Regions from separate parts of the Brevundimonas naejangsanensis genome, predicted to be linked through region 1. Evidence: predicted binding sites of a transcription regulator. Region 1 holds the regulator's gene; each other region holds the start of a gene.

Evidence for each region. Region 1 encodes LexA, which represses DNA repair genes until DNA is damaged. Its sites were predicted from a motif close to ATGTTCNCNANNTGTTCT; they were not measured.
Region 2: the regulator LexA is predicted to act here: its motif matches at 2,399-2,416, upstream of D8I30_RS11135 (ImuA family protein).
Region 3: the regulator LexA is predicted to act here: its motif matches at 3,107-3,124, upstream of D8I30_RS11175 (ATP-dependent helicase).

The regions. Positions count from the first base shown of each region.
Region 1 covers NZ_CP032707.1:2,903,388-2,913,024, forward strand. The annotation lists gene D8I30_RS13785 (glycosyltransferase) at 1-631, opposite strand, end outside; gene D8I30_RS13790 (autotransporter outer membrane beta-barrel domain-containing protein) at 938-4,216, shown strand; gene D8I30_RS13795 (LpqB family beta-propeller domain-containing protein) at 4,335-5,906, shown strand; gene D8I30_RS14895 (prolyl oligopeptidase family serine peptidase) at 5,857-6,426, shown strand; gene lexA (transcriptional repressor LexA) at 6,546-7,253, shown strand; gene D8I30_RS13805 (ComEC/Rec2 family competence protein) at 7,412-9,553, opposite strand; gene gltX (glutamate--tRNA ligase) at 9,612-9,637, shown strand, end outside.
Region 2 covers NZ_CP032707.1:2,356,599-2,366,235, reverse strand. The annotation lists gene D8I30_RS11145 (ABC transporter ATP-binding protein) at 1-192, shown strand, start outside; gene D8I30_RS11140 (TonB-dependent receptor) at 219-2,234, opposite strand; gene D8I30_RS11135 (ImuA family protein) at 2,504-3,214, shown strand; gene D8I30_RS11130 (DNA polymerase Y family protein) at 3,327-4,679, shown strand; gene D8I30_RS11125 (error-prone DNA polymerase) at 4,676-8,065, shown strand; gene D8I30_RS11120 (M20 aminoacylase family protein) at 8,118-9,278, opposite strand; gene D8I30_RS11115 (MFS transporter) at 9,308-9,637, opposite strand, start outside.
Region 3 covers NZ_CP032707.1:2,371,202-2,380,838, reverse strand. The annotation lists gene D8I30_RS11205 (DMT family transporter) at 52-972, opposite strand; gene D8I30_RS14825 (YbaY family lipoprotein) at 1,102-1,194, shown strand; gene D8I30_RS11200 (ribbon-helix-helix domain-containing protein) at 1,198-1,443, shown strand; gene D8I30_RS11195 (SIMPL domain-containing protein) at 1,433-2,164, shown strand; gene D8I30_RS11190 (DUF488 domain-containing protein) at 2,145-2,501, opposite strand; gene D8I30_RS11185 (hypothetical protein) at 2,506-2,814, opposite strand; gene D8I30_RS11180 (hypothetical protein) at 2,826-3,011, opposite strand; gene D8I30_RS11175 (ATP-dependent helicase) at 3,174-5,522, shown strand; gene D8I30_RS11170 (DNA topoisomerase IV subunit B) at 5,596-7,701, shown strand; gene D8I30_RS11165 (copper resistance system multicopper oxidase) at 7,797-9,623, shown strand; gene D8I30_RS11160 (copper resistance protein B) at 9,620-9,637, shown strand, end outside.

The DNA.
Region 1 (9,637 bases):
GCGGACGAATCACGATGCCGCCTACCCCCGCCTCTTCCAGCCGTCGGGCGATGAAGCGGCTGGGCGAGACCACGCGGTCGAACTGCGAGAACAGCTTCGCCCAACGCTTCTCAACGGGCTTCTTGGCCCATTCGCCGAAATGCAGCGCCGCCAGGCTGGCCGGGTCGGAGTGACAGAAGCCCACGACCGGGCAGCCGACTCTCTGCCCCGCCTCCAGAGCGCCCTGCCCGGGCGTATAGGGATCGCCCGCCTCGATCAGGGCGGGATTGAGCGAGGCGCACCATGCGCCCCAGCGCCGCACCGAACTGGGCCAGCGATAGCCGTCGCCGAAGGGCAGCTTGGTCGCGTGCAGACGCACCACGCCGTCCAGGGCGGCCTTATGCTTGGCGCCCGGCACGACCAGGTTGTGCGCCACGCCGGGCCGGTTGGCCTCCAGCCAGGCCTTCTTCGACAGCAGATAGCGCTTCACCCCGCCCGAGCGCGGCGCGAACAGCATGGTGGTGTCCACCAGGCGCGGCCGGGGATCAGCGGCCGCCGTCTTCATCGCCCGCAAGGTGTCCGCCACCTCTTCGTCCAGGCCCGGAAACAGTCTCAGCTCGCTTTCCTGGACGTCGATGCAGCTCTTGCTCATGTCGTCGATCTTCTGCCTGCCGTTCTTCACGATAACGCTAGAGCTCCGACTTTGGATGCGACGGACAGGGTTGAGCATCACCATCCGATTCGCCCGTAGCGCTTGTTACGGCCCCGCTCAAGCGTCCCGCGCGGAGCGCCGCGTCGCCCGCCGGAGCCGTTTTCATCCGCCGTTCAGCTTCCGCCCCCTACGCCCGGCCTTGCATTCGCCTCAAATTCGAGAAACTTGGGGCATGCGGGCGCCGACCCTGTTAGGAGGGGGCGCCTTACGATCCTTGCGCGTGCGACCACGAGGGGTTTCTGACGAATGCGTATTCTGCTCGCGAGCGCTGTTGCGATCGCTCCTCTTCTGGTCGCCTCGGGCGTTCAGGCTGAACAGGTCGTTTCGACCGCGCGGACGACCCCGATCAGCACCTCGACCGCCAACAACGGCGCACCCGACGCCGTGCGCCTGGCCAACGGCGGTTCGATCGCCGTGACCTCGGGCGCCGCGGTGACGCTGGATTCCAGCCATGACGTGAAGCTGGACGGCAATTCCAAGATCGACATGCTCAAGGCCGCCGATGGCGCTACGGGCGTGCTGGTCAACGGCGGAAACACCGGCAATGTCACCATCGCCGGCTCGATCAACATCACCGACTCCATCGAAGAGTATAAGGACGACGACAAGGACGGCGACCTGGACGGCCCGTTCGCCGACGGCACGAACCGTCACGGCGTCCACGTGACCGGCGCCTCGCCCCTGGTCGGCGACATCCGCATCGAATCGTCGGGCTCGATCAAAGTCGAGGGCAACAACTCGTCCGGCCTGACGATCAATGCGCCGCTGACCGGCGACATCTTCAGCCTGGGCCAGATCAACGTCGTCGGCAACAACACCTATGGCGTGCACACCACGGGCGACGTGACGGGCGACATCACCCTGCTCGGCAGCATCACCGCCATGGGGGAAAACGCCGTCGCCGTCGCCGTCGACGGCGCGGTCGACGGCGCGGTCAAGATTCAAGGCGCGGTCGCCGTCACCGGCTATCGCTACACCACCCCGCCGCCGTCCAAGCCGACCACGGGCAATCCGATTGAGGGACGGACCTATCTTGAAAACCTGGACGCTGATGACCTGCTCCAGGGCGGTCCGGCCGTGCGCATCGCCGGCGACGTCAGCAAGGGCGTGCTGTTCGACACCGCGCCGAACTACGGCCCCAAAGGCATCGACGGCGACGACGACGGCGACGGCGTCAAGAATGGCGACGAGGACGACGACGGCGACGGCAAGAAGAACCGCGAGGACGATGACCGGGACGGCGACGGCATCACTGACGTTCAGGAAACGACCGCCGCCATCCGCGCTTTCGGCGGCGCTCCGGCGGTGCTGGTCGGTTCGGCCGACAAGGCCATCACCCTCGGCGCGGTCGGCACGGGCAACGACGCCTACGGCCTGATCAATCGCGGCTCGATCGAAGCCGCCGGCGTTTACAAGGACATCGACACCACGGCGGTTCAGATCGGCGGCACGGGCCAATCCGTCACCCTGACCGGCGGCTTGCGCAACGAAGGCACGATCAACTCGACCGCCAACACGGCGAACAGCACCGCCATCCTGGTCGGCGCGGGCGCCACGGCGCCCAACATCGTCAACACGGGTTCGATCCAGAGCGTGTCGGCGGGGACGAACGCCGATCTGGCGGCCGGCATCCTGATCGACAGCGGTGCCAACGTGTCCTCGCTGACCAACTCGGGCACCCTGGCGGCCCTCGTGAACGGCTCCAAGGGCGACGCGGTGGCCATCCGCGACGCCTCGGGGACGCTGACCTCCGTCAGCAACACCGGCAACATCATCGCCCTGATCACCCCCGAACAGGGCGTGGCGTCGACGGGCTCGGCGATCGCCGTCGACCTCAGCGCCAACAGCTCGGGCGTCACCCTGGTGCAGGACGGGGTCGTCGTCCCCGACAACAAGCTGCCCGACGCCGACGGCGACGGCGTGCCCGACGCCAAGGAACCGGCGATCCTGGGCGACATCCGCCTGGGCTCGGGCGCCGACGTGCTGGACATCCGCAACGGCACGGTGACCGGCGACATCTCCTTCGGGACCGGGGCCGACCGCCTGTCCATCAGCGGCGGCGCCCTGGTGACCGGCAAGCTGTCGAACGGCGATGGCCAACTGGACATCGACATCTCCAAGGGCACCCTGGACGCCCGCCACACCGGCCAATTGGAGATCAGCGAATTGAACGTCGGCGCGGACGGCAATCTGATCGTCACCCTGGACCCGGCCAACGGCGCCGCCGGCGGCTTCAAGGTCAGCGGTTCGGCCGACCTGGCCGACGGCGCGGGCCTGGGCGTGCGTTTCAACTCCCTGATCCAGGACCCGACCTCCTTCACCATCATCGAGGCGGGCGATCTGAACGTCGGGGCCATCGATCAGGATTTGCTGCAATCCAACTCGCCCTACGCCTTCGTGGTCAGCTCGAACGTGGACGAAGCGGCCGGCAAGCTGACCGTCGACGCCCGCCGCCGCACGGCTGAAGAAGCCGGGATGATCAAGGCTGAAGCCGCCGCCTACGACGTGCTCTACGCCGGCCTGGCCGACAACGAGATCATCCGCGCGGCCATGCTGAACCAGACGGACCGCGACGGATTCTTCAACATCTATCAGCAGCTCCTGCCCGACCACTCGGGCGGCCCGCTGCTGTCCCTGGCCAGCGGCGTCGACGCCGTGACCCGGGCCCTGACCGGCCGCAACGCCTCGGCCGCGCCGGGCGAGACCAGCGCCTGGGTGCAGGAGATCAACTTCTACGCCGACAAGGACAAGACCGACACCTACGGCTTCCGCTCCGAGGGCTTCGGCCTGGCGGGCGGGGTCGAGCGCGGCACCAACATGGGCGCGGTCGGCCTGACGGCGGCCTTCACCTCCTCCGACCTGGAGGACCCCGAGGCCGCGGCCGAGGAAGTCCTGTCGGCCAATCTATTGGAGCTGGGCCTCTACTGGCGCGCCCAGGGCCAGTACTGGTCGACCTGGGCTCGCGCGGCCGGCGGCTACGCCTCCTTCAGCGCCACGCGCAAGCTGGTGGCCGAAGGGGTCAATCTGAAGAACGAATCCGACTGGCACGGCTTCACCCTGGCCGCCGCCGGCGGCGCCTCCTACGAGCGCAACTTCGGCCGCCTGAACGTCCGACCCGAGGCCTATGTCGAATACTTCTCGCTGAACGAGGACGCCCGCAGCGAGCGCGGCGGCGGCGACGGCTTCGACCTCGACATCGACAAGCGCGACGGCCACATCTTCTCGGGCGTGGCGGCGGTCAACGTCGGCTACGGCTTCGGCAAGGACGGCTGGATTCGTCCGGAGGTCCGTCTGGGCTGGCGTCAGAACTTCTCGGTCGACGCCGGGACGACCATCGCTCGCCTGGCCTCGGGCGGCGACGCCTTCACCCTCACGCCCGCCAGCATCGAGGGCGGCGGACCGCTGCTGGGCTTCCGCCTGAACGTCGGCAACGACCTGGGCCTGCTGTCCATCACCGGCGACGCCGAAATGCTCGAGGACTACGTCCGCTACACCCTGCTGCTGCGGGCCAGCTTCAAGTTCTGAGGTTTCTTCAGTCTTCGGACGAAATAGGGCCGTCGGATTCGTTCCGGCGGCCCTTTCCGTATCTTGCCGCGGACCCGCGCCCTCCTATGATCCCCCCCGATCCAGAGGGGGATTTCACATGAACAAGTTCGCCTGGGCGGCCTGCGCCCTGATCCTGAGCGCCCATGCGCCGGCGCTGGCCCAGGCTGCGCCCGCCGCCCAAACCGCCCTGCCCGCCGCCGACGCGGGCCGCTTCACCCCCCAGGACCTGTTCGGCCTGGAGGTCGCCTCCGACGCCCAGATCAGCCCGGACGGCGGCCAGATCGCCTATGTCCGCCAGACGGCCGACATCATGACCGACCGGATGCGCCCTACCATCTGGCTGATCGACGTGAAGACCGGCCGCCATTCGCCCCTTGTCGCTTCGGCCGGCTCGCATCGCCAGCCGCGCTGGTCGCCGGACGGCACGCGCCTGTCCTACATCTCCAGCGCCGAGGGCGGCGCGCCCCAGTTGTTCGTACGCTGGATGGCGTCGGGAGAAGCGGTCCGCGTCACCAACCTGCCCAACACCCCGTCCAGCGTCAGCTGGTCGCCCAACGGCGAGCAGTTGGCCTATTCCGTCCTGGTCGCCGGCGACAAGCCCAGGATCGGCTCGCCCCTGGCCAAGCCCGAAGGCGCCCAGTGGGCCCCGCCGCTGGAGATCATCGACAGCGTCACCTACCGCTCCGACGGCCAGGGCTATCTGAAGCCCGGCTTCCGCCATGTCTTCGTCGTCGGCTCGCAGGGCGGCGGCGCGCGCCAGCTGACCCACGGCGACTTCCACCACGGCGGCGGCCTGACCTGGTCGGCCGATTCCCGCACGATCTATCTCAGCGCCAACCGCCGCCCCGACTGGCAGCGCGAGGCGAACGACAGCGAAATCTACGCCCTGGACGTCCAGACCGGCGGCCTGACCGCCCTGACCAGCCGCGCAGGCCCCGACAACGCCCCCGTCGCCTCGCCCGACGGCCGCCGCATCGCCTACCTCGGCTATGACGATAAGCGGATGGGCTATCACAACACCCGCCTCTATGTGATGGACGCCGACGGCTCGAACCGCCGCGTCCTGACCGAGAGCCTGGATCGTTCGGTCCAGTCGCCCACGTGGAGCCACGACGGCCGCTCGGTCTATGTCGCCTATGACGACCAGGGCCGCACCAAGGTCGCCCGCGTGGCGATGGACGGCGCCGTCACCCCCCTGATCGAGGACCTGACCGGCGACGACATCGGCCGTCCCTACACCGGCGGCGGCTTCACCGTGGCGGACGACGGCGCCATCGCCTACACGCGCGGAACGCCGACCCGCCCGGCCGACGTCCACGTCCTGAAGGGCGGCCGCAGCACCCAGCTGACCCGGCTGAACGCCGACTTCCTCGGCGCTCGCCGCCTGGGCGAGGTGCGCCGCATCCAGGTCGCCTCCTCCCACGACCAGCGCGCGGTCGAAAGCTGGCTGACCCTGCCGGCCGACTATGTCGAGGGGCAGCGCTATCCCCTGGTGCTGGAGATCCACGGCGGCCCCTTCGCCGCCTACGGCCCGCACTTCGCCACCGACAACCAGCTGTTCGCCGCTGCGGGCTACGCCGTCCTGTCGGTCAACCCGCGCGGCTCGACCTCCTACGGGGATGAAATTCGCCAACCTGATCCACCACAACTATCCGTCGAACGACTATGACGACCTGATCAGCAGCGTCGACGCCGTCATCGCTCAGGGCGTCGCCGATCCCAACCGCCTGTTCGTCACCGGCGGCTCGGGCGGCGGGGTGCTGACCAGCTGGATCGTCGGCAAGACTGACCGCTTCAAGGCCGCCGTGGTCCAGAAGCCCGTCATCGACTGGGCCAGCTTCGTGCTGACGGCCGACAACCCGGCCTTCTTCGCCCGCTACTGGTTCGGCGAATATCCGTGGGAGAACCCGGAGGCCTACTGGCGCCGGTCGCCGCTGTCGCTGGTCGGCAATGTGAAGACGCCGACCATGGTCGTCGTCGGCGACGAGGACTACCGCACCCCCGTCAGCGAGTCGGAGCAGTACTACACCGCCCTGCAACTGCGCGGCGTGCCCACGGCGCTGGTGAAAATTCCCGGCGTCGGCCACAGCCTGGCCGTCCGCCCGTCCCAGAACGCCGCCCGCATGAACGCCATGCTGGAATGGTTCAACCGCTACAAGGACGGCGCCCCGGCCGCGACGGCGCAATAAGGCCCTGCCCCGCGCCCGTCCTGCGGCGGGCGCGGGGCCAGCCTGGCGTTAGTTGACTTTTAACCAGAACACTTACAGAACATTCCGAACGGTTCACGCCTTGTTCTGGATTCGCCGCCATGCTCACGAAGAAACAGCACGAACTCCTGATGTTCATTCATGAGCGCATCCGCGAGACGGGCGTTTCGCCCTCCTTCGACGAGATGAAGGAGGCGCTGGATCTGGCGTCCAAGTCGGGCATCCACCGCCTGATCACGGCGCTAGAGGAACGCGGCTTCATCCGCCGCCTGGCCCATCGCGCCCGCGCGCTGGAGGTGGTGAAGCTGCCGGAACAGGCTACGACCGCCGCCCCGGCCAAGGGCCGCGCCCCCTTCAAGCCCGACGTCATCCAGGGCGGCGGCCTCGGTCCGCGCTCGACGGCCCTCGCCGACGCCGCCAACGACGTGCGCGAACTGCCCCTGCTGGGCAAGATCGCCGCCGGCACCCCGATCGCCGCCATCCAGCACGAGCGCGAGCGTCTGCCGGTTCCGGAGTCCATGCTGGGCGCGGGCGAACACTATCTGCTCGAGATCGAGGGCGACTCCATGATCGAGGCCGGCATCCTCGACGGCGACACCGTGATCATCAAACGGGTCGAGAACGCCTCCTCGGGCGAGATCGTCGTCGCCCTAGTCGAGGGCGAGGAAGCCACGCTGAAGCGGCTGCGAAAGAAGGGCCAGTCCATCGCGCTGGAGCCCGCCAACCGCGCCTATGAGACCCGCATCTTCGGCCCCGACCAGGTCGAGGTCCAGGGCAAGCTGGTCGGCCTGCTGCGCCGGTATCACTGAGGCCGGGCGCTCCTGCCCCGCGCCCATAAGAAGGCACCCCTTTCGCATCTCCGCTCATCCCGGCGGACGCCGGGATCCAGTGCTTTGGCTTCAAGCGGGCCCGTTTGAAGTCTGTCCGTCCTCTGGCGTCCTCTAGCCAGCGACAGCGCGTGCGGCCCTTACTGGATCCCGGCGTCCGCCGGGATGAGCGGGTTTAGAGGGTGCGCCGAGTTAGAACCGCCCCCGCTCCACGGCCGCCGTCCCCGGACCTCCGCCGCCCACAGGGCGCGCCAGCCGTCCGCACCGTCGCGCCACAACTCCACCGACCCGCCGCGCGCATGGTCCGCGCCGTCCAGCACCAGCCGCCCCTCGCATGATGGCGGCAGGGCCGCGATCACGGCCCGCACGCTGACGACCTCGGCGCTACGGCACAGCTGGTCCATCTGCTCCGCCCCCGGCGCCGCCTTGCCCCACCACAGGGCGAGCACGCCGCCCTCATGCTCCGGCGCGCAGAACGACCGCTTGCAACTCCAACCTTCCGACGGCCGCCCCACCGCCTCAAGCCCGCGCCGTCGCGACCACAGGTCGCTGGCGAAGCGACGCACCTCGGGCCGCATCACGACCGCCTGTTCCCCCTGCCGGAACGCGCCGTTGGCCCCGCCGTCGCCGATCCAGACATCCGGCGGCGCCGGGCGCGGCCAGATCAGGACCGCCGCCGCGAACGGCAGGCCCAGCCACCGCCACCGCCCACGCCACAGGCACATGAACAGAATGCCCAGGAAGGCGACCGGCAGGGCCGCCGCCGGAGCGCTGGGGATCGCCTGAACCGCGCCGGGCAGGCCGGCCGCCCAATGGCCGATGGCCAGCATGACCTCGACCGACTTGCCCGCCAGCCACAGAAAGGGCGCCCCCAGGCCCAACGGCTCCAGCGCCGCGCCCAGCGCCAGGGCCGGCATCATGATGAAGTCGGCCAGCGGCGCCGTCGCCAGGTTGGCGATCAGCCCATAAACGGCCGTGCGGTTGAAATGCTGCATGGCGAACGGCCCCGTCGCCATGCCCGCAACCAGGCTGGCGGCGCAGGCGGCCAGCAGCCACCTGCCGAACCGCTGCACCGCGACGATGGGCCAGGGCGCGGCGAACTCGCGGATGCGGCGCGGCCAGACCTCGACCAGGGCCACCAGGGCCGCCGTCGCCGCGAACGACATCTGGAACCCCGGCGTCACCACGGCCTCGGGCCGCAGCAGCAGGACGACGAAGGCCGCCGCCGCCAGCGCCCGCATGGTCACCGCCTGTCGGTCCGCCAATATGGCCAGGAAGGCGATGGAGGCCGTGACCGCCGCCCGTTCGGCGGGAGGCGGCGCGCCCGAGATGACCAGATAGGTCCCGACCGCGATCAGGCCTGCGACCGCCGCGACCTTCTTGCCTGATGTCCGCAGCACCAGCCACGGCCAGGCCGCGACCAGCAGGCGCACGGCGAAGAAGACAAAGCCCCCCACGACCGCCATGTGCAGGCCCGAGATCGACAGGATGTGCGCCAGCCCCGAATCTCGCATGGCGTCCAGGTCCGGGCTCTGGATCCAGGTCTCGTGTCCCGTGGTCATGGCCGCCGCCACCCCGCCCGTCCGCTCGCCCAACCGGGCCACGATGCGCTCGGCCAGGGCGTAGCGCATGGCGTTGACGCGCATCGCCATCCGCACCCGCCACGGCGGCCGGGCCAGGTCGGCGGGCCGCGTCGGCCCCAGGGCGAACAGCGTCCCGCCCATGCCCTGGAAATAGGCGTTGCGGCCGAAGTCATAGGCGCCGGGGCCGGCGGGCGGCGGCGGGGGATTCAGGATGCCGAACACGCGGATCGCCGCGCCGGGCGGCGGCGGCGCGCCCTTCACCGTGACCCGCAACCGCTGGGGCGTCGCCTCGGGCGCCAGGCCGCGCACGCGCACCGGCGCCACGACAACGCGGGCGCCGTTCTGGCCCGGCGAATCCACGTCCATGACCCAGCCCTCGACCTGGGTCGGCGCCATGTCCATCGGCGCGATCGGCGCCGCTGCGGCCTCGGCCCTCAGCTTGGCGATCGCCAGGCCGCCGCCGAAGCAGGCCACCATCAGCAGGAAGAGCGTCGCCGTACGCGGAAGGCCCCGAGCCCGGCCGACAAGCCAGGCGCCGAACAATCCAACGGCGACAATCGCCAGCGGCCACACGCCCGGCTCGGCCCTCAGCGCGAAATAGGCGGCGCACCCGGCGCCGAAGCAGACGGACGACCACAGGGGCCAGCGATCCGCCTGGGTCCGAACGTCGTGATGCAGACTGTCAATTAACCGGGCCATGAGGGTTCGCTTCCCCACGGGCGAGCGTATAAGACCCTGCCCTATGGACCCTGCCTCTATGACCTCCCCGTCTTCGACCGTCGT
Region 2 (9,637 bases), 550 kb from region 1:
GTCCGGATCTCGATCGACGGCGTCCCCGCGCGCGTCGCCGCCGTGGCCTTCGGCGGCCCCTTCATCGAGATCAAGGTCCAGGCCGACGGCCAGACGCTGAGACTGCGCACGACGGATCCGGCCCCGGCCGTCGGCGAGGCCATCCAGGTGACGCTCGCCGCTGATCGCGCGCGCCTCTACCCCCGCCCCTGAGCGCCGCCGTCCCGCCCTTCGGCGCCTCAATAGGTCCGGCGCAGTCCAAGCCTCAGGGTGCGCGGAGGGCCATAGCCGGCGACGCCGGTTGCGGTTTCGGACACCTCGACCGCCGCGTCGAACAGGTTGTCGGCGGCGAGCCAGACGACAGTGGCGGGCGTCGCGCGCCATTCCGCGCGCGCATCGAGCGTGACCGCGGCGCCCAGGACGCGGCTGTTCAGGTCGTCGTCGAACCTCTTGCTCTCATAGCGGGCCTGAGCGGCCAGGGTCAGGCGGTCGCTGGCGCGCCAGTCCACGCCCGCTGTCGCGCTCCAGATCGGCGCCTGGGCCGGGCGCAGACCGGTCAGTTGCGGCGCGGCCGAACCACCGTCCATGCGAGCGTCGGTGATCGACACGGCGCCGTTCAGCGCCAGGCCGCCTCCCAAGGTCTGACGCGCCGCCAGCTCTATTCCCCTGGCCTCTATGACGCCGGCGTTGCGGCGCTGGCGCAGCACGCCGCCGGCGGGGACGAAGCCCGCGCGCGGGAAGGTTCCCGGCCCTTCGCCGATGGTCACATTGACGATGGCGTCCTCGATCCGGTTCCAGAACAGGGTCGCGCCGAAGGCCGAAACCGCGTCCTCATAGGCCAGGCCCGTCTCCACGCCCTGCAGCGTCTCGGGGACCAGGGCGGCGTTCGCCTCCGTCAGATCGTTGCCGACACGGAACGGACGGTGCAGCTCATTCAGCGTGGCGGGCCGAAAGCCGGAATAGGCCGCCGCCCGCGCCGCCCAGCCGGCGCCGACCATGCGCCGCGCCGCCAGGCGGGCGCTGACCACCTCGCCCGAGCGGTCGGGGTCGGTCTCATCCAGGGTTGCGGCCCCATTGGCCCGGTCGCGCTCCCGGCGGCGGCCGTTCTCATTGCGCCAGCCGTCCAGACGCAAGCCCCCTGCCACCAGCCACCGGGCGTCGCTCCACGACGCCTCGCCGTAGAGGCCCGCGACCGAGGTCTCGCCCCCCGCGGTCCGGTCGCGGGTGAAGGCGCCGCCCATGAAGCGGAAGCGTTCGCGGGTCTCGCCCTCGTTGAAGCGGGCGTCGGCGCCCAGCTCCCCTTCCAGCCGCCCGCCCGCGACGTCGCGCGAGGCCCGGCGCAGGGCGGCGTTGACGCCCCAGCCGGTCGCTGGGGTCCCATGCTGATCATTGGCGGGCGTGGTCGTGCTGCGGTCCGCCGCCACGGCGACCGAACTGTTGGCGAAATCGCTTTCGCGCCGCCAGACCTGCAACCGCCAGCCATAGGCGCCTTCTTCCGGCCGCCGCGCCGCCGTGGCCGACAGCAGATGGCCGCGGGCGCTGGAGCGCGCGCCCGACAGGCCCGAGCCGCGCTCCTCGTCATAGGCCGAGGCGCGCAGGGACAGACGAGCCTCGCCGAGCGGAGCATCCAGCCGCAGCGCCGCCGCCCGGGTCTCGAGATCGAGCGGCGTGTCCGCCTTACCCGCCACCGCGCCGCGCACGGGAACATAGCCGTCGCTGGTCTCGTAGAGGGCGGAGCCGGTCAGCCGCATCCGTCCGGCGTCGATCCCGCCCGATCCCGCCAACCGCGCCCCGCCGCGCTCGGCGATCGAGGCGTCCAGCACCCCGCCGCGCTCGCGCTCGCGCAGTTGGATCACCCCCGTCAGGGCCCCCGCGCCGTAAGGCCCGGCGCCCGCCCCCCGCACGATGTCCAGGCTCTCCAGCGCCTCGGTCGGCAGTTGCGACCACAGGACCCAGCCGCCGAAGGGATCGTTCAGCGGCACGCCGTCCAGCGTCACCAGCGTCCGCCCCGCCCCCGACGGCGCGATGGCCCGCAGCGAGATTCCCTGGGTCGTCGGATTGGCCGACAGGCTGGACGTGCGCCGGAACAGCGACACCGCCGGAACGCCGGCCAGCGCCTCGTCGAGGCGCGCCGAACGGTCCAGCGTTTCCCCGTCCAGCCGGATCACCGAAAAGGCCGCCTCGCCCGCCGCGGGCGGCAGGCGCGCCGCCGTCACCACCACCTCATCGACGACCGTCGGCTGAGTCTCGAACACGGCGCACTCCCTCCCCGCCGGCCCTTTCCGGCGGGCGACGCCCCGAAGAGATAATCGATCGCTTGATCGGTGTCGCCTGACGGGCTGCGCCAACCGGCTTCCCGGGGCGTTTGGCGTATTTTTCGCCGAACGGTCGCGGCTCCGCTTGACTCCCTCAGCGGTCGAGAGCGCATATAGAACAAATGAGGAACATTTGTTCGCAAGCTGACGCCTTGACGGCGTTGAAGGCCCGACTGGAGGCGCTAGATCCGTCTCGTGGCCGTCACGCCTTGCCCCAAACCCAAGCCGGGGGCGGCGGCGATACCTTCACGCCGCTGGCCGTCGGAGTCGTGCACGATCTCTACGCCGCCGCCCCCGCCGACGCCGTGGCCGTCAACGCCTTCGGGCTGGGGCTGGCGCTGCAGGCGGCGAAGGGACGACCCATTGTCTGGGGTCTGCATGAGATGATGGCGCAGGAGGCTGGCCGCCCCTATGCGCCCGGCCTGCTCCAGATGGGGCTGTCGCCGCGTGATCTGATGCTGGTGCGGGCGCGGGACGTTCAGACCTTGCTGGCCGTCGGTGAAGACGCGCTGCGCAGCCCCGCCGTCGGCGCCGTGGTCTTGAGCGCCTGGGGCGAGGCCAGGGCGATGTCGCTGACCGCCAGCCGCCGCCTGGTCCTGGCGGCCCAGACCGGCGGAGGAACCCTCTTCCTGATCCGGGCGAGCGCCGAGCCGGCGCCCAGCGCGGCCGAAACACGCTGGTCCGTACGGGCAGCCCCCTCCCGCCCGCTCGAAGCCGATGCGCCAGGCCGGCCGGCTTTTTCCGTCACCCTGCTGCGGCATCGCGGCGGGGCCGCCCCTCGAACCTGGATCATGGAGTGGGACCGTGAACGGCAATCCTTCGTCGAACCGGCGCCGCTATCTGGCGATCTGGTTCCCTTGGCTGCCCAGCGACCGGCTGGAGCGAGAACGACTGAGACAGGACACGGCCGCGCCGCCTGACGCGGTCCCGCCCGATCCGCGTCCGCCCGTCGTCCTGGTCGAGAAGATCAAGGGCGCGCTGCGGCTGGCGGCGATCGACCCGGGGGCGGCGCGGGCGGGCCTTTCGCCCGGCATGACCCTGGCCGACGCGCGAGCGCGCACGCCCGTGCTACGCACCATCGTCCACCGGCCGCGAGCGGACGACGCCCTGCTGGCCGCCGCCCTGGAGGATTTCGGCCGCTTCAGCCCCATGGTCGCGCTCGATCCGCCGCACGGCCTGATGCTGGACGTGACCGGCTGCGCCCATCTGTTCGGCGGCGAGGCCGGGCTGATGCGCGCCGCCCAGGCGCGCGCGGGGCGCGCCGGTCTCCAGGTCCGCTGCGCCCTGGCGGACACGCCCCAGGCGGCGCGCGCCCTGGCCCGTTTCGGCCCCGGCGGGGTGTTCGACAGGGACGTCGCCCGCCCCGCCCTGCGTCGCCTGCCGGTCGCGGCGCTGGAGTTGGCGGAGAAGGACGAACAGGCTCTGCGTCGCGCGGGGCTGAAACGGCTGGGCGATCTGGACGACCGGCCCCGCGCGCCCCTGGCCGCCCGTTTCGGGATCGACTTTCCCGCCCGGCTGGCGCGCCTCCTGGGCGATGAGGACGTGCGCATCACCCCGCACCGTCCGCCCGCCCCCATCATCGTCGACCGCGTCTTCTTCGAGCCGATCTCGGCCCCTGAAGACGTGGAGCGCGTGTTGTCGGATCTGCTGGCGGACGCCGCCGACCAGCTGGATCAAGCCAGCCAGGGCGGCCGCGCCTTTCAGGCCGGCTTCTATCGTATCGACGGCGCAACAAGGCGCATCACGGTGCGGACGGGGCGGCCCACGCGCGACGCGGGCGCGATCCTGCGCCTGTTCCGCGAACGGCTGGCGGCGCTGGAGACGCCCCTGGAGCCCGGCTTCGGCTTCGACCAGATGCGGATGGCCGTGCCCGTGGTCGAGCGCCTCGCCCCCGCCCAGACCGGACTGGCGGGCGAGCCCCCCGGCGACGAGGATTTGAATCGGCTGATCGACCGGCTGACGGCGCGGCTGGGACCCGAGGCGGTGCTGCGGTTCCAACCCCTGGGCTCGCACCTGCCCGAGCGGGCGGCCCGGACGGTTCCCGCTTCCGCCCCGGCCGACGGCGCGGATTGGCCCGCCCCGTCGCCCGAGGACCCGCCGCTGCGTCCCCTGCACCTGTTCAACCCGCCCCAGCCGGTCGAGACCCTGGCCGAAGCCCCCGACGGCCGCCCTTTCCAGTTTCGCTGGCGCCGGGTGTCGCACCGCGTCGTCCTGGCGGAAGGGCCGGAACGCATCGCCGGGGAATGGTGGCGCGCGCCGGATCAGAAGACGCGCGACTACTACCGCGTCGAGGACCGCCAGGGCCGCCGCTTCTGGCTGTTCCGCCAGGGCCTCTACGGCGAGACGGACGAACCGCGCTGGTTCATCCACGGCCTGTTCGCATGAGCGCCCTGAATCCGCGCGGCGACTATGCGGAACTGGCGGCGGCCAGCAACTTCTCCTTCCTGCGCGGCGCCTCCCACCCCAAGGATCTGGTGCTGACGGCGATCCTGCGCGGCCATGCGGGCCTGGGGCTGGCGGATCGCAACACCGTGGCGGGCGTGGTGCGGGCCTGGAGCGCGTTGAAGACCCTGCGCGCCGAGGGCCTGGCTCCGCCGGAAAAGATGCGCGACGGCGGCAGTCCCGGCGAAATCGCCTACATCGACGACCCGCTCAACGACCCCGCCCTGTCGGACGAGGTGAAGCGCCGCGCGGCGGACTTCCGCCTGCTGACCGGGGCGCGCCTGGGTTTCAACGACGGGACGCCCGACATCGTCGCCTATCCGGAAACGCGCGCAGGCTGGGGCCGGCTGACGCGACTTCTGACCCTGGGCAATCGCCGGGCGAGAAAGGGGGAATGTGAGATCGGCCTGCGCGACCTGCTGGCCGACCCCGAGGGCCTGCTGCTGATCGTCATCCCGCCGGAACGGCTGGAAGGGCTGGAGGCGACATTGACCCGCCTCGCGGACGCCGCGCCGGGCGCCGTCTGGCTGGGCGCCGCCATGCTGAGGCGCGGCGACGACCGGCGCCGCCTGGCGCGGCTGAAGGTCCTGGCGGCGCAGGCGGACGTCCCGCTTCTGTCCATCAACGACGTCCTCTACGCCTTGCCCCAGGACCGCGACCTTCAGGACGTCCTGACCTGCATCCGCGAGGGAACGACCATCGAGGCCGCCGGACGTCGCCTGGCGTCCAACGGCGAACGCTGGCTGAAGCCCCCCGCCGAGATGGCTCGCCTGTTCAGGGACGCGCCCGAGGCCGTGGCCGAGACGACCGCCTTCCTGGCGCGCGCGACGTTCGACCTGGCCGATCTCAGCTACCAATACCCGGAAGAGCCGATCCCGCCCGGCTGGAGCCCTCAGGCCTGGCTCGAAGACCTGACCCGCCGCCACGCCTCCATGCGCTACCCGGACGGCGTTCCCGCCAAGGTTCAGGCCCTGCTGGACAAGGAACTGACCTTTATCGCCCGCAAGAAGATCGCGCCTTATTTCCTGACCATCTACGACATCGTCCGCGTGGCGAGGAACAGACGCATCCTGTGTCAGGGGCGAGGATCGGCGGCGAACTCGGCGGTCTGCTACGTCCTGTGCATCACCTCCGTGGATCCGGCGGAATCCGACCTGCTGTTCGAGCGCTTCCTGTCCGAAGACCGGGACGAGCCGCCCGACATCGACGTCGACTTCGAGCACGAGCGGCGCGAGGAGATCATTCAGCACATCTATGAGCGTTATGGCCGCCACCGCGCGGGCATAGCCGCCACCGTCATCCATTTCCGTCCCCGCAGCGCCATTCGCGAGGTCGGCAAGGTCCTGGGCCTGACCGAGGACGTCACCGCGCGTCTGGCCTCCAGCCACTGGGGCAGTTGGGGAACCGAGATCGGCGACCGCCACGTCGCCCAGGCTGGACTGGACGCCGCCAATCCCATGATCGGCCGCGCCGTCGAGATGGCCTCGCGCCTGCTGAATTTTCCGCGCCATCTCAGCCAGCACGTCGGCGGCTTCATCCTGACCCAGGATCGGCTGGACGAGATGGTCCCCATCGGCAACGCCGCCATGCCGGACCGCACCTTCATCGAATGGGACAAGGACGACATCGACGCCCTGCGCCTGATGAAGGTCGACGTTCTGGCGCTGGGCATGCTGACCTGTATCCGCAAGGCGTTCGACCTGATGAAGAGGCATCAGGAGGTGGAGCAGGACCTGGCCTCGGTGCCTCAGGGCGATTCCGAGGTTTACGACATGCTGTGCCGGGGTCAGTCCATCGGCGTGTTTCAGGTGGAGAGCCGGGCGCAGATCAACATGCTGCCTCGCTTACGGCCCCGCCGCCTCTATGACCTTGTCATCCAGGTCGCCATCGTCCGCCCCGGGCCGATCCAGGGCGACATGGTCCACCCCTATCTGCGTCGTCGAAACAAGGAGGAGGAGGTCGTCTATTCCTCGCCTTCGCCCGAGCACGGCCCGCCCGATGAACTGGAACAGGTGCTGGAGAAGACCCTTGGCGTCCCCCTGTTCCAGGAACAGGCGATGAGGCTGGCCATCGTCGCTGCGGAGTTCACCGACGCCGAGGCCAACGGCCTGCGCAAGGCCATGGGCACTTTCAGGGGCGACGGCAGCCTGCACAGCTATGAGACGCGCATGGTGGGGCGAATGATCGCGCGCGGCTATGACGCCGACTTCGCCAAGCGCTGCTTCGAGCAGATCAAAGGCTTCGGCTCCTACGGCTTCCCTGAGAGTCACGCGGCCAGTTTCGCGCAGCTGGTTTACGTCTCCTCGTGGATCAAGCGGCATCACCCCGCCGCCTTCGCCTGCGCTCTTCTGAACAGCCAGCCGATGGGCTTCTACGCCCCCGCCCAGATCGTGCGGGAAGCCCACGAGATCGGCGGCGTCGAGGTACGCCCCATCGACGTCTCGCACAGCGACTGGGACAACGGCCTGGAGCCGACGGCGGGCGAACCGGCCCTGCGCCTGGGCCTGCGCCAGATCGACGGGTTCAGGGAAGACTGGGCGGCGCGCCTGTCCGCCGCGCGGGCCGACGCCCCCTTCGTCGATGTGGAGACCCTGGCCCGACGCGCGGCCCTGCCCGCCGCGGCGATGCGCAAGCTGGCCGACGCCGACGCCTTCCGCTCGCTGGGGCTGGACCGACGCGAGGCGCTGTGGGCGACGCGACGGCTGCCCGACGACGACGCCCTGCCTCTGTTCGCCGCCGCCGAGGCGCGCGAGCGGGGCGCCCGCGAACTGGGCGCCGAGCCCGACGCCAACCTGCCGCAGATGCGGCTGGGCGAGCACGTCGCCGCCGACTATCAGACGACGCGCCTGTCGCTGAAGGCCCATCCGATGCACATTCTACGCCCCCTCTTCGCCGCCGAGCGGGTGCGGACCTGCGCCGAGACGGAAAGCCTGCGCGGCGGCTCAAACGTGCGGGTCGCGGGGGTGGTGCTGGTGCGCCAGCGGCCGGGCAAGGGTAACGCCATCTTCGTGACGCTGGAAGACGAGACCGGCATCACCAACGTCGTTTTGTGGGCGCGGATGTTCGAGAAGTTCCGTCGCGAGGTCATGAGCGCACGCCTGATGGAGGTCGAGGGCGTGATCGAGAAAAGCCCCGAACAGGTCGTCCACGTCGTCGCCCGCCGCGTCATCGACCGCACCGCCGAACTGGCGCGCCTGTCCGAGGATCACGAGACCGAGGTGCAACTGGCCCGCGCCGACGTCGTCGCCCACCCGCAACCGCCGCGCCATCCCTCGCACCGCCACCCGCGCGACGTGCGCATCCTGCCCGGCTCGCGGGATTTCCATTGAAGGCCACAGGCGGAGTCGCCGACGGCTGGCCGCCCCGCGTCAGGGCCGGCCGTCAGCGCAGATAGCCTTCGGTCAACGCCGCCCAGTAGGCCGCGCCCACGGGCAACAGCTCTCGATTGAAGACGTACTCGGGATGATGAACCATCTTGCCCGGCCCCCCGCCGAGGAAACAGTAGGTCCCCCTCTTCTTCTGCAGCATGAAGGCGAAGTCCTCCGACGCCAGGAAGGGCGGGCCGGGATAGACGACCTGTTCATCGCCAAAGGCCGCCCGCGCGATGCCGACGGCCTTCTCGGTTTCCTCGGGGTCGTTGACCAGCACGGCGCCCGGAACGCCCTCGTGAATCTCGAAGGTGCAGCCGAAGGACTGGGCCTGATGCGAGACGATGCGGCGGATGTTGCCGAGCACCATCTCCCGGTCCTCGGGCGTGGTGGTCCGCACCGAGAAGCGCAGGATGGCGCTCCCCGCCACCGCATTGCCCGCGTTTCCGGCCAGGAAGGCGCCGATGGTCACGACCGCGCGGTTCGCGGGGGCCACGTTGCGCGACACGATGCTCTGGATGGCCATGACAATGGATGAGCCGGCGACGACAGGGTCGATGGTCTGTTCCGGCACGCCGCCATGCCCCCCCTTGCCGATGACCTCCACCTCCCAGTTGTCGACCGAAGCCATCATCTCCCCGGGCCGGAAGTAGAATTTGCCCGCCTCGAGGCCCGGGATGTTGTGCATGCCGAAGACGGCGTCGACGGGGAAACGCTCGAACAGCCCGTCGTCGATCATGGCCGGGGCGCCTTGCATCGTTTCCTCGCCCGGCTGGAAGATCAGCCGTACGGTCCCGTTGAAGTTTTTCGTCTCCGCCAGGTATTTGGCGGCGCCCAGCAGCATGGTGGCGTGGCCGTCGTGGCCGCACAGATGCCCCACGCCTGCGCTGCTCGACTTATAGGGCAGGTCGTTCTGTTCCTGGATCGGCAGGGCGTCGAAATCGGCCCGCAGACCGATCGCTGCGCCGCCCTCGCCCGCCTTGAGGGAGGCGACGATGCCGTTCTTGCCGACACCGGTCTCGATCTCATAGGCGCCGAAGCCGCCCAAGGTCTCGGCGATGTAGTCCGCCGTGCTGGTCTCCTGCATCGACAGTTCCGGATGGCGATGCATATGCTCGAACCATTCGGTCATCTGGTCGCGGTTCTGCTCCAGCTTTTGGACGATGGCGGTCATCGGTCAGCTCTCCTCTGGAAAGAACAGGCTCAGCCCCGATCAGGCGTCTTGCCTTTGGGCACGGTGGTTAGGATCGAGAGGATCGCCACCGCCACCATCACCAGATTGGCCAGAAAGGCGAAGAACGCGGCCTCGCGCGACGCCAGGTTCGTTTGATTGCCGGAGAAGGTGATGACACCCTCGATCCAGCGCACGCCTTCGTTGCGGCCGGCGATGGCCGTGTAGATCGTGGACGAAACCGCCACGCCGAAGGACGCGCCGAGCGACGAGGCCATCTTGTAGATGCCGGCGCCTGCCCCGCCCTGGTCCTCGGGCAGGTTCGACAGGGCCGCGTCGGTCGAAGGCGTCGCATAGAAGGC
Region 3 (9,637 bases), 530 kb from region 1:
CTTGATGCGGTCCCGGATAGCCCTACGGGCTTCCGGGATGACGCTGGGGGTTCAGGCCGCCGAGCGCTTGGGCGCGCGGATCAGGAACAGCTGCCCCGCCAGCACCAGGGCCAGGCCGACGAAGGCCAGGACGCCGAAGCGCGCGCCCTCGAACATCACCGACACCAGCATGGCGATCGGCGGCGTCAGGGCCGAGATGTAGCTGGCCAGGGCGTATCCCCTCGCGCGGGCGATGGTGAAGTACAGGCCGAAGGCGATCACCGAGCCGAACACCGCCAGATACAGCAGGGAGATGACATAGGCCGGGCTCCACGCCACCGACCAGGACACCCCCGTGACCAGGGCGTACAGCGCCAGCGTCCCCGTGCCATACGCCATCGCCCATGCAGTCGACGGCAGCACCTGCGAGCCCGCCTGCTGGCCCCGCCAGGCGAACCAGTTGCCGAAGGCCGAGGCGACGACGGCGATCACGGCGAAGCTGACGCCCGCTACGGCGTGAGCGCCCAGCCCCGCGCCCATGACTTCGCCCGCCGAAAGAACCCCGACGCCCGCCACGCCCAGGCCCGCCCCCAGCCAGGCGGCAGACGCCGCCTTCTGGCCCGAGGCGACGCGGAACAGGATCAGGTTCAGGAAGGCCAGGGCGGCGAAGATCACCGCCACCACCGCCGAGGCGATCTTCTCTTCCGAGGCGTAGACGAAGGCGTAGCTGATGGCGAAGGAGAACAATCCCTGGCCGAAGGCCGCCAGATGTTGGCTGCGCGTCAGGGCCAGCCGTCCGCCCGTCGCCTTGACGATCAGGGCCAGCAGGGCCGAGGCGATGCCGAACCGCAGCACCACCGACACCACCGGATCGACGGCGCCGAGCTGAAAGGTGATGGCATACCAGGTCGTGCCCCAGATCAGGGCGCAGATCCCGACCCCGCCGAAGGCGAGCATGGCGGGCGACGACAGGCGCGAAGCAGACTGGGACACGCAGGCGACTCGGTCGAAACGAAACGGGAACTTCCGATAGCACCGCTGCGTGCCCGATGTCTCTCAACTGTTGCAGCCATATGTGACGCCGATGCGTTCTGCTAAGCTCACATTCCACAGGAGACGCCGATGCGACTGCGCTTCACCACCGACACGCACCATTCGGTCATCACGCGCGGCGCGCCGAACCGCGCCGACATCGTCATGGTGGGCGCGCGCTGAGCCTTGAGCGGTCTCGTCAAACGATCGGTGCTGCTGTCCGGCCACGCCACCTCCGTGGCGCTGGAGCCCGAGTTCTGGGCCGTGCTGGACGCCGTCGCGGCCGAGCTGGCGCTGAGCCGTTCGGGTCTGCTGATCCGCATCGACGAGTGGCGGGGCCGCCGCCCCCTCGCCTCCGCCTGCCGCATCCTGGCCCTGCAATGGACCGGCGGCGACCGCAGCTTCGCAGAGAGGACGCCCGATGAGCCCTGATCGCATCGACAACAACCGCCTGATCCCCGCCGCCGTCTTCGGCGGCCTGGTGGCCGTCGGCCTGATCGGGAGCGGCGCCCTGATCGGCCAGGGCGTGGTCAACGCCCGCGCCGGCGACCGCTCGGTCACCGTGCGCGGCCTGGCCGAGAAGGACGTGAAGGCGGACCTGGCCGTCCTGCCGATCCGCTTCACCGCCTCGGGCGACGTCCTGTCAGAGGTCCAGGCCCGTATCGACGGCGACCTGGCCATCGTGCGCCAGTTCCTCAAGGCCCAGGGCTATCCCGACGACGCCGTGGACCTGGGCCAGTTGGGCGTGGCCGACACCCGCTCGCGCGAATACGCCAGCCAGACCGGCGGGCCGCGCTTCATCTTGAACCAGACCGTCATCGTCCGCACCAACGACGTGGACCGGGTCCAGACCACCACCCGCAACCTGAACGACCTGGTGCGCCAGGGCGTGGTGCTGCAGGACTTCAACGGCCCGTCCTACATCTTCACCAAGCTGAACGACGTGCGCCCGGCCATGATCGCCGAGGCCACCGCCGCCGCCCGCAGCGGCGCCGAACAATTCGCCAAGGATTCCGGCGCCCCGCTGGGCCCCATCAAGACGGCGGGCCAAGGCTCGTTCGAAATCCTGTCCCGCGACGGCACGGGCGATGAAGCCAGCTCGCCGAACAAGAAGGTGCGGGTGGTCACGACCATCAGCTACCGGCTGAAGTAGCCAGCCAGTCAGCCAGGACGACGGCGTCATTATGCTCTTCGTCCCTGGCGCCATAGACCAGGGTCGCCGGACGAGCGCCGATCGCCGCCTTCAACTCGGCCACGGCGTCGGGATTGGCTTTTAGTTCGTCGTGGTAACGGCGCTGGAACTCCGCCCATCGCGCCGGGTCGTGACCGAACCAGCGGCGCAGCTCCGTGCTGGGGGCGACCTCCTTGAGCCACAGATCGACGTGCGCCTTCTCCTTGGTGAGGCCGCGCGGCCACAGGCGGTCGACCAGGATGCGCGTGCCGTCACCGGCGGCTGGCGGCTCATAGACTCGTTTGAGCGCGACCTTCACGACCTCAACTCTTGGGTTCTGGAGCGGCCACGCTCGGCGGCTCGGTCGGCCTGGGCAGTTCCTGCGGCGCGGGGCGGTCAGGCACCTCCGGCAGGCGCGGCGTGGGCATGTGAATGTCAACGTTCAGGTTCGGCGTTTGCGGCGCCAGCGGGCGCCCTCCAGCGAAAACGAACCACGCGATGACCGCCACGGCGACCAGAAGGCCACCGACGATGAGGGCCAGCCCCGTTCCCCCGCCCTTCCGCGGCGTCGGGGCGGAGTTGATCGTCGTCTGATGCACGACGCGTTCGGGGGGGATGTTCGGGTCCGTCATGGAAACGTCCCTCAACCGCCGCCGGGCGCGGCCGGCGCGGAGACTTCGGGCAGGTTGACGTCGACATCCACCTTCTTGGTGTCGGGGGCTCCGCCCCGGCCGAGCAGGAACCAGGCGAGAATGGCCACCACCACGACCAGCCCGCCGACGATGAAGGCCAGGCCCGCGTTAAAGCCACCGCTGGAGTTGTCCGCCATGCAGCATTCCCTTCTTGCGATTTCTCATCTCGAAGAACGACAGTCTCGGTTGAGGGTTCCGCCTCCGATGCGCGGACGGGGACTGACTTTGCGCGTTGTGCTGGTTATGTTCTCGGTTCAGATTCCGGCGGGACCGCCCCGTCTTCCGAGTATGTTCCGCCCGTGACCGACCTGCCCGCTCCTCGCATCTCCGACCTCGCCCGCGCCCAGAGTCCGCAAAGTGCTCCGCAGAGCGCGGCGGCCGACTATCTGGCGGGCCTGAACCCCGAACAGCGCGAGGCGGTGGAGACGACCGAGGGGCCGGTCCTCGTCCTCGCCGGCGCCGGCACGGGCAAGACGCGCGTCCTGACCACCCGTCTGGCGCACATTCTGGCGACCGGCCGGGCCAAGCCGTGGGAGCTGCTGGTCGTCACCTTCACCAACAAGGCCGCGCGCGAGATGCGCGAGCGGATCGGCCATTTGATGGGTCCCTCGGCCGAGGGGCTGCGCTGGCTGGGCACCTTCCACTCGGTCGCGGCGCAGATCCTGCGCCGTCATGCGGAGTTGGTCGGGCTGAAATCCAGCTTCACCATCCTGGACACCGACGATCAGGAGCGACTGCTGAAGCAGCTGCTGGAAGCCGCCAACATCGACACCAAGCGGTTCACGCCCAAGTCGCTGGCCCATATGATCGACCACTGGAAGAACCGCGGCTGGACGCCCGACAAGCTGCCGCCGGGCGAGGACTTCGCCAACGGCAAGGGGCCCGCCCTGTACGCCGCCTATCAGGCGCGGCTGGCGACGCTGAACGCCTGCGACTTCGGCGACCTGCTGCTGCACAACATCACCATTCTGTCGAAACATGCTGATCTGGCTGAAGAATATCGTCGCCGGTTCCGCTATATTCTGGTGGACGAATATCAGGACACCAACGTCGCCCAGTACCTGTGGCTGCGGCTGCTGACCTCCTCGACCGGGAACGTTTGCTGCGTCGGCGACGACGATCAGTCGATCTACGGCTGGCGCGGGGCCGAGGTGGACAACATCCTGCGCTTCGAGCGCGATTTCCCCGGCGCCAAGGTCATCCGGCTGGAGCGCAATTACCGCTCGACCAAGCACATCCTCGGCGCCGCCTCGGCCCTGATTGCGGCCAATCAGGACCGGCTGGGCAAGACCCTGTGGACCGAGGACGACAGCGGCGACAAGGTGCGCGTGCGCGGCGTCTGGGACGGCGAGGCCGAGGCCCGCCTGATCGCCGACGAGATCGAAACCGCGCGCAAGCAGGGCATGAATTACAAGGACATGGCCGTCCTTGTTCGCGCGTCTTTCCAGATGCGGGCGTTTGAAGAACGCTTCCTGATGCTGGCCATTCCCTATGTCGTCATCGGCGGCCCGCGCTTCTTCGAGCGGGCGGAAATCCGCGACGCCCACGCTTACTTGCGGCTGATCCAGTCCGAGGACGACGACCTGGCGTTCGAGCGCATCGTCAACACGCCCAAGCGCGGCATCGGCGACACCAGCGTCCAGAGGATCCTGCACATCGCGCGCGAGAACGGCGTCTCGGCCATGCGGGCGGTGCGCCACCTGATCACCACGGACGAGCTTCAGGCCCGCACCCGCACGCCGCTGGCCAACTTCGTGCGCGATCTGGACCGCTGGCGCGATCTGATGGCCATGGGCACGCCGCACTGGCAGGTGACGGAGACCCTGCTGGACGAGAGCGGCTACACCGCCATGCAGAAGGCCGACCGCACCAGCGGCCAAACCCGGCTCGACAACCTGAAGGAACTGACCCAGTCGATGCAGCAATTCGAGACGCTGCAGGCCTATCTGGAGCATGTCTCCCTGGTCATGGACCTGGAGCGCCGCGACGAGAACGCCGATGGCTCGGGCTCGGTGCAGATCATGACCCTGCACGGCGCCAAGGGGCTGGAATTCCCTCTGGTCTTCCTGCCGGGCTGGGAGGAAGGCGTCTTCCCCAGCCAGCGCAGCATCGACGAGAAGGGCGTGAAGGGGCTGGAGGAGGAACGCCGCCTGGCCTACGTCGGCGTCACCCGCGCCAAGCAGGACGCGCGCATCAGCTTCGCCGCCAACCGCATGGTCTATGGCCGCTGGACCTCGCAACTGCCCAGCCGCTTCGTCGATGAACTGCCCCTCGCCCACGTCGAGCCTCAGTCCGACACCGGCTACTACGGCGCCTCGACCGGGATGAAGGAGGCCAAGAGCCGCTGGGACGACGCCCCCTCCTTCGGCGGCGGCTATTCCAGCCCCGGCTGGAAACGCGCCCAGACCTACACCGCCGCCCAGACGCCCAAGCCCGCCTACGCCCGCCGCGCGGTGATCGAGGGCGAAGGCCGCCTGATCGCCACCGCCGATCCCAAGGCGACGTCCGGCTGGTCGCGCGGCGACCGGGTCTTCCACCAGAAGTTCGGCTACGGCCACGTCCGCGCGGTCGAGGGCAACAAGCTGGTCGTGACCTTCGACAAGGCGGGCGAGAAGAAGGTCATCGACACCTTCGTGGAGAAGGCGTGACCGCCGCTTCCGCTTGCGCGCTCCCGTCGCCGAGCCTACCAGACCCTGCCCCGAATCGCCGCAAACTGCCCTGATGGACGATCTGTTTTCCAAGCTCGACGACGCCGAACCGGCCAAGCCCGCCCCTGCTCCTGCGCCGGCTCTCGCGCCAAGGCCTGCGCCTGCGCCCCTGGTCGCGGCCCCGGCCGCGCCCGTGCATGATCCCAAGGTCGAGCTGACGTCCCACGCCAGCACGGCGACGGCGGCTGCCACCGGATACTCCGCCTCCTCGATCGAGGTGCTGGAGGGGCTGGAGCCCGTCCGCAAGCGCCCCGGCATGTACATCGGCGGCACCGACGAGCGCGCCCTGCACCACCTGTTCGCCGAAGTCCTGGACAACGCCATGGACGAGGCGGTGGCCAAGCACGCCAAGCTGATCACCGTCGACCTGGACGCCGAGGGCTATCTGTCGGTGCGCGACGACGGGCGCGGCATCCCGGTCGATCCGCACCCGCGCCATCCGGGCAAGTCGGCGCTGGAAGTCGTCATGACGGTGCTGCACTCGGGCGGCAAATTCTCGGGCAAGGCCTATGAGACCTCGGGCGGCCTGCACGGCGTCGGCGTCTCGGTCGTCAACGCCCTGTCGGAGAGCCTGGACGTCACGGTGTGGCGCGACGGCTTCGAATGGCGCCAGTCCTTCAGCCGCGGCCATGTGCAGGGCCCGATCCAGCAGGTCGGCCCGTCCAGAAAGAAGGGCACCTTGATCCGGTTCAAGCCGGACGAGCAGATCTTCGGCGTCGGCGCGACCTTCAAGCCCGCCCGCCTGTTCCGCATGACGCGGGCCAAGGCCTATCTGTTCCGCGGCGTCGAAATCCGCTGGACCTGCGCGCCCGAACGCATCACCGACCAGACCCCCGCCCAGGCGACGCTGCACTTCCCCGGCGGCCTAGCCGACGCCCTGGCCGAGCGCGTGGGCGAGATCGAGACGGTCACCCCCGTCTTCGCCGGGCGCGTCGAGCGCAAGGGCGAGGCCGGCGCCCTGGAATGGGCCGTCACCTGGTCGCCGATCGGCTTCGGCGACGTCGACAGCTTCGTCGCCTCCTACTGCAACACCGTCTCGACCCCCGACGGCGGCACGCATGAGGCCGGCTTCCGCGCCGCCCTGGTCAAGGGGCTGAAGGCCTATGGCGAGCTGATCAACGAGAAGCGCGCCGCCCAGATCACGGCGGAAGACGTCATCGCCAACGCCGGCGCCCTGATCTCCATCTTCATCCGCAATCCCGAGTTCCAGGGTCAGACCAAGGACCGCCTGTCCTCGCCCGAGGGCGCGCGCCTGGCCGAGCAACTGCTGCGCGACCCCTTCGACCACTGGCTGACCGAAAGCCCGAAACAGGCCAACGCCCTGCTCGGCTTCGTCGTCGACCGCGCCGAGGACCGCCTGCGACGCCGCAAGGACAAGGAAGTCCAGCGCGCCGCCGCCACGCGCAAGCTGCGCCTGCCCGGCAAGCTGTCGGACTGCTCACGGCAAGCCGCCGAGGGCACCGAACTGTTCATCGTCGAGGGCGACTCGGCCGGCGGCTCGGCCAAGCAGGCGCGCGACCGCACCACCCAGGCCATCCTGCCCCTGCGGGGCAAGATCCTGAACGTCGCCTCGGCCACGGCGGATAAGCTGCGCCAGAACATCGAGCTGACCGACCTGATGCTGGCCCTCGGCGTCCAGGCGGGCAGCCGCTTCAGCGTCGACGACCTGCGCTATGAGCGCGTGGTCATCATGACCGACGCCGACGTCGACGGCGCCCACATCGCGGCCCTGCTGATCACCTTCTTCTATCGCTCCATGCCGGACCTGATCCGCCAGGGGCGGCTCTATATGGCCCTGCCCCCGCTCTATCGGATTTCGGCGGGCCCGCTGTCGGAATACGCCCGCGACGACGCCCACCGCGACGAGCTGCTGGCCACCGTCTTCAAGGGCAAGAAGACCGAGATCGGCCGGTTCAAGGGTCTGGGCGAGATGATGGCCTCTCAGCTTAAAGAGACCACGATGGACCCGAAAAAGCGGACCCTGGCGCGCGTCTCCCTGCCCGACAGCGAGGAAGAGATCGAGGACCTGGTCGAGCGCCTGATGGGCCGCAAGGCCGAGGCACGCTATCAGTTCATCCAGGAAAACGCGCGGTTCGCCGTCGCCGACCTCGACGTCTGACGGTCGTCTTTCCCGCGACAACTGCGCAGCTTGACCTTCCCCTTGTGGGAAGCCTCAGAAAACGCGCCTGATCTCACGGGAGACGACGCATGACGATGACGGCGACGGACCGCAGAAGCCTTCTGCGCGGCGCGGCTGGGGGGCTGGGCCTGCTGGCGGCGCAAGGGTTGGTTCCCGCCTGGGCGCGCAGCGGCACGCCGGGCCTGGCGCCGACGCTGCCGACGCTGCACGGGCCGGACGTGGCGCTGAGGGTGGGCCGTTCCGACTTCACCCTGGGCGGCCGCACCGGCCGCGCCGTGACCGTCAACGGCACGCTCCCGGCGCCGCTGATCCGCCTGCGCGAGGGACAGAATGTCCGCCTGTCCGTGACCAACCATCTGGACGAAGACACCTCGATCCACTGGCACGGCATCCTGCTGCCGTTCCAGATGGACGGCGTGCCGGGCATCAGCTTCCCCGGCATCAAGCCCGGCCAGACCTTCGTCTATGAGTTCCCGGTGATCCAGTCGGGCACCTACTGGTATCACAGCCATTCGGGGCTTCAGGAAGCCATCGGCCACTTCGGCCCCATGATCATCGACCCGGCGGGCGCCGATCCGGTCGCCTATGATCGCGAGCAGGTCCTGGTCCTGTCGGACTGGAGCTTCCTGCATCCGCACGAGATCCTGGACAAGCTGAAGAAGAGCCCCGGCTACTTCAACCGCCAGAAGACGACGCTGGCCGGGCTGATCGACGGGTCGGACCGCATGGACCTGGCCGAGCGGCGCATGTGGGGCGCGATGCGCATGGACCCGCGCGACATCCTCGACGTCAACGGCTCGACCTACACCTATCTGGTCAACGGGCATGGGCCGGACGAGAACTGGACCGGGCTGTTCCAGCCGGGCGAGCGGGTGCGGCTGCGCGTCATCAACGCCTCGGCCATGTCCATCTTCAACCTGCGCATCCCGGGCCTGGCGATGAGCGTGGTCAACGCCGACGGCGTGAACGTCCGCCCGGTCGAGGTCGATGAACTGCAGATTTCGGTGGCCGAGACCTATGACCTGATCGTCCGCCCCCTCGAGGACCGCGCCTACACCATCGTGGCCGAAGCCATGGACCGTTCCGGCATGGCCCGCGCCACCCTGGCCCCGCGCCTGGGCATGACGGCTGAAGTCCCGCCGCTGCGCGCCGTCCCCAACCTGACCATGAAGGACATGGGCATGGGGGGCGAGATGGACCACGCCGCCATGGGCCACGGCCCGGCCGCCGGCGCCGCCGCCGATCACGGCGCGATGGATCACGGCGCCATGGACCACTCCGCCCACGGCGCGGCGCCCGCGCCCGATCACGGCAGCCATCAGTCTGGCGGCATGGACCACAGCATGCGCGACCGCAGCCTCGCCCCGCCGGGCATGGCGGTGGGCGTCGGCGTCGACATGATCGCCCCCATGCCGGTCGACCGGCTGGGCGACCGGCCGCTGGGGCTGGAGGACGCGCCACACCGGGTGCTGGTCTATACCGATCTGGTCTCTCTGGAGCCCAACAGGGACCAACGGCCGCCGTCGCGCGCGCTGGAAATCCACCTGACCGGCAACATGGAGCGCTTCATGTGGGGCTTCGACGGGCGGAAATTCTCCGAGATCGTCGAGCCGATCCGCTTCGAGCGGGACGAGCGGGTGCGCGTGACCCTGGTCAACGACACCATGATGGCCCACCCCATCCACCTGCACGGCCACTTCTTCCAGCTGGTCAACGGCGCGCCTGACGGCCATCAGCCGATGAAGCACACGGTCAACGTCGCCCCCGGCGGCAAGGTCAGCTTCGACCTGACCGCCGACGCGCCGGGCGACTGGGCCTTCCACTGCCACATGCTGATGCACATGCACGCGGGGATGTTCAACGTCGTCACCGTCCGCCCCCTCGACGGAGCCGCCCGATGAGCCGCGCCCTGTTC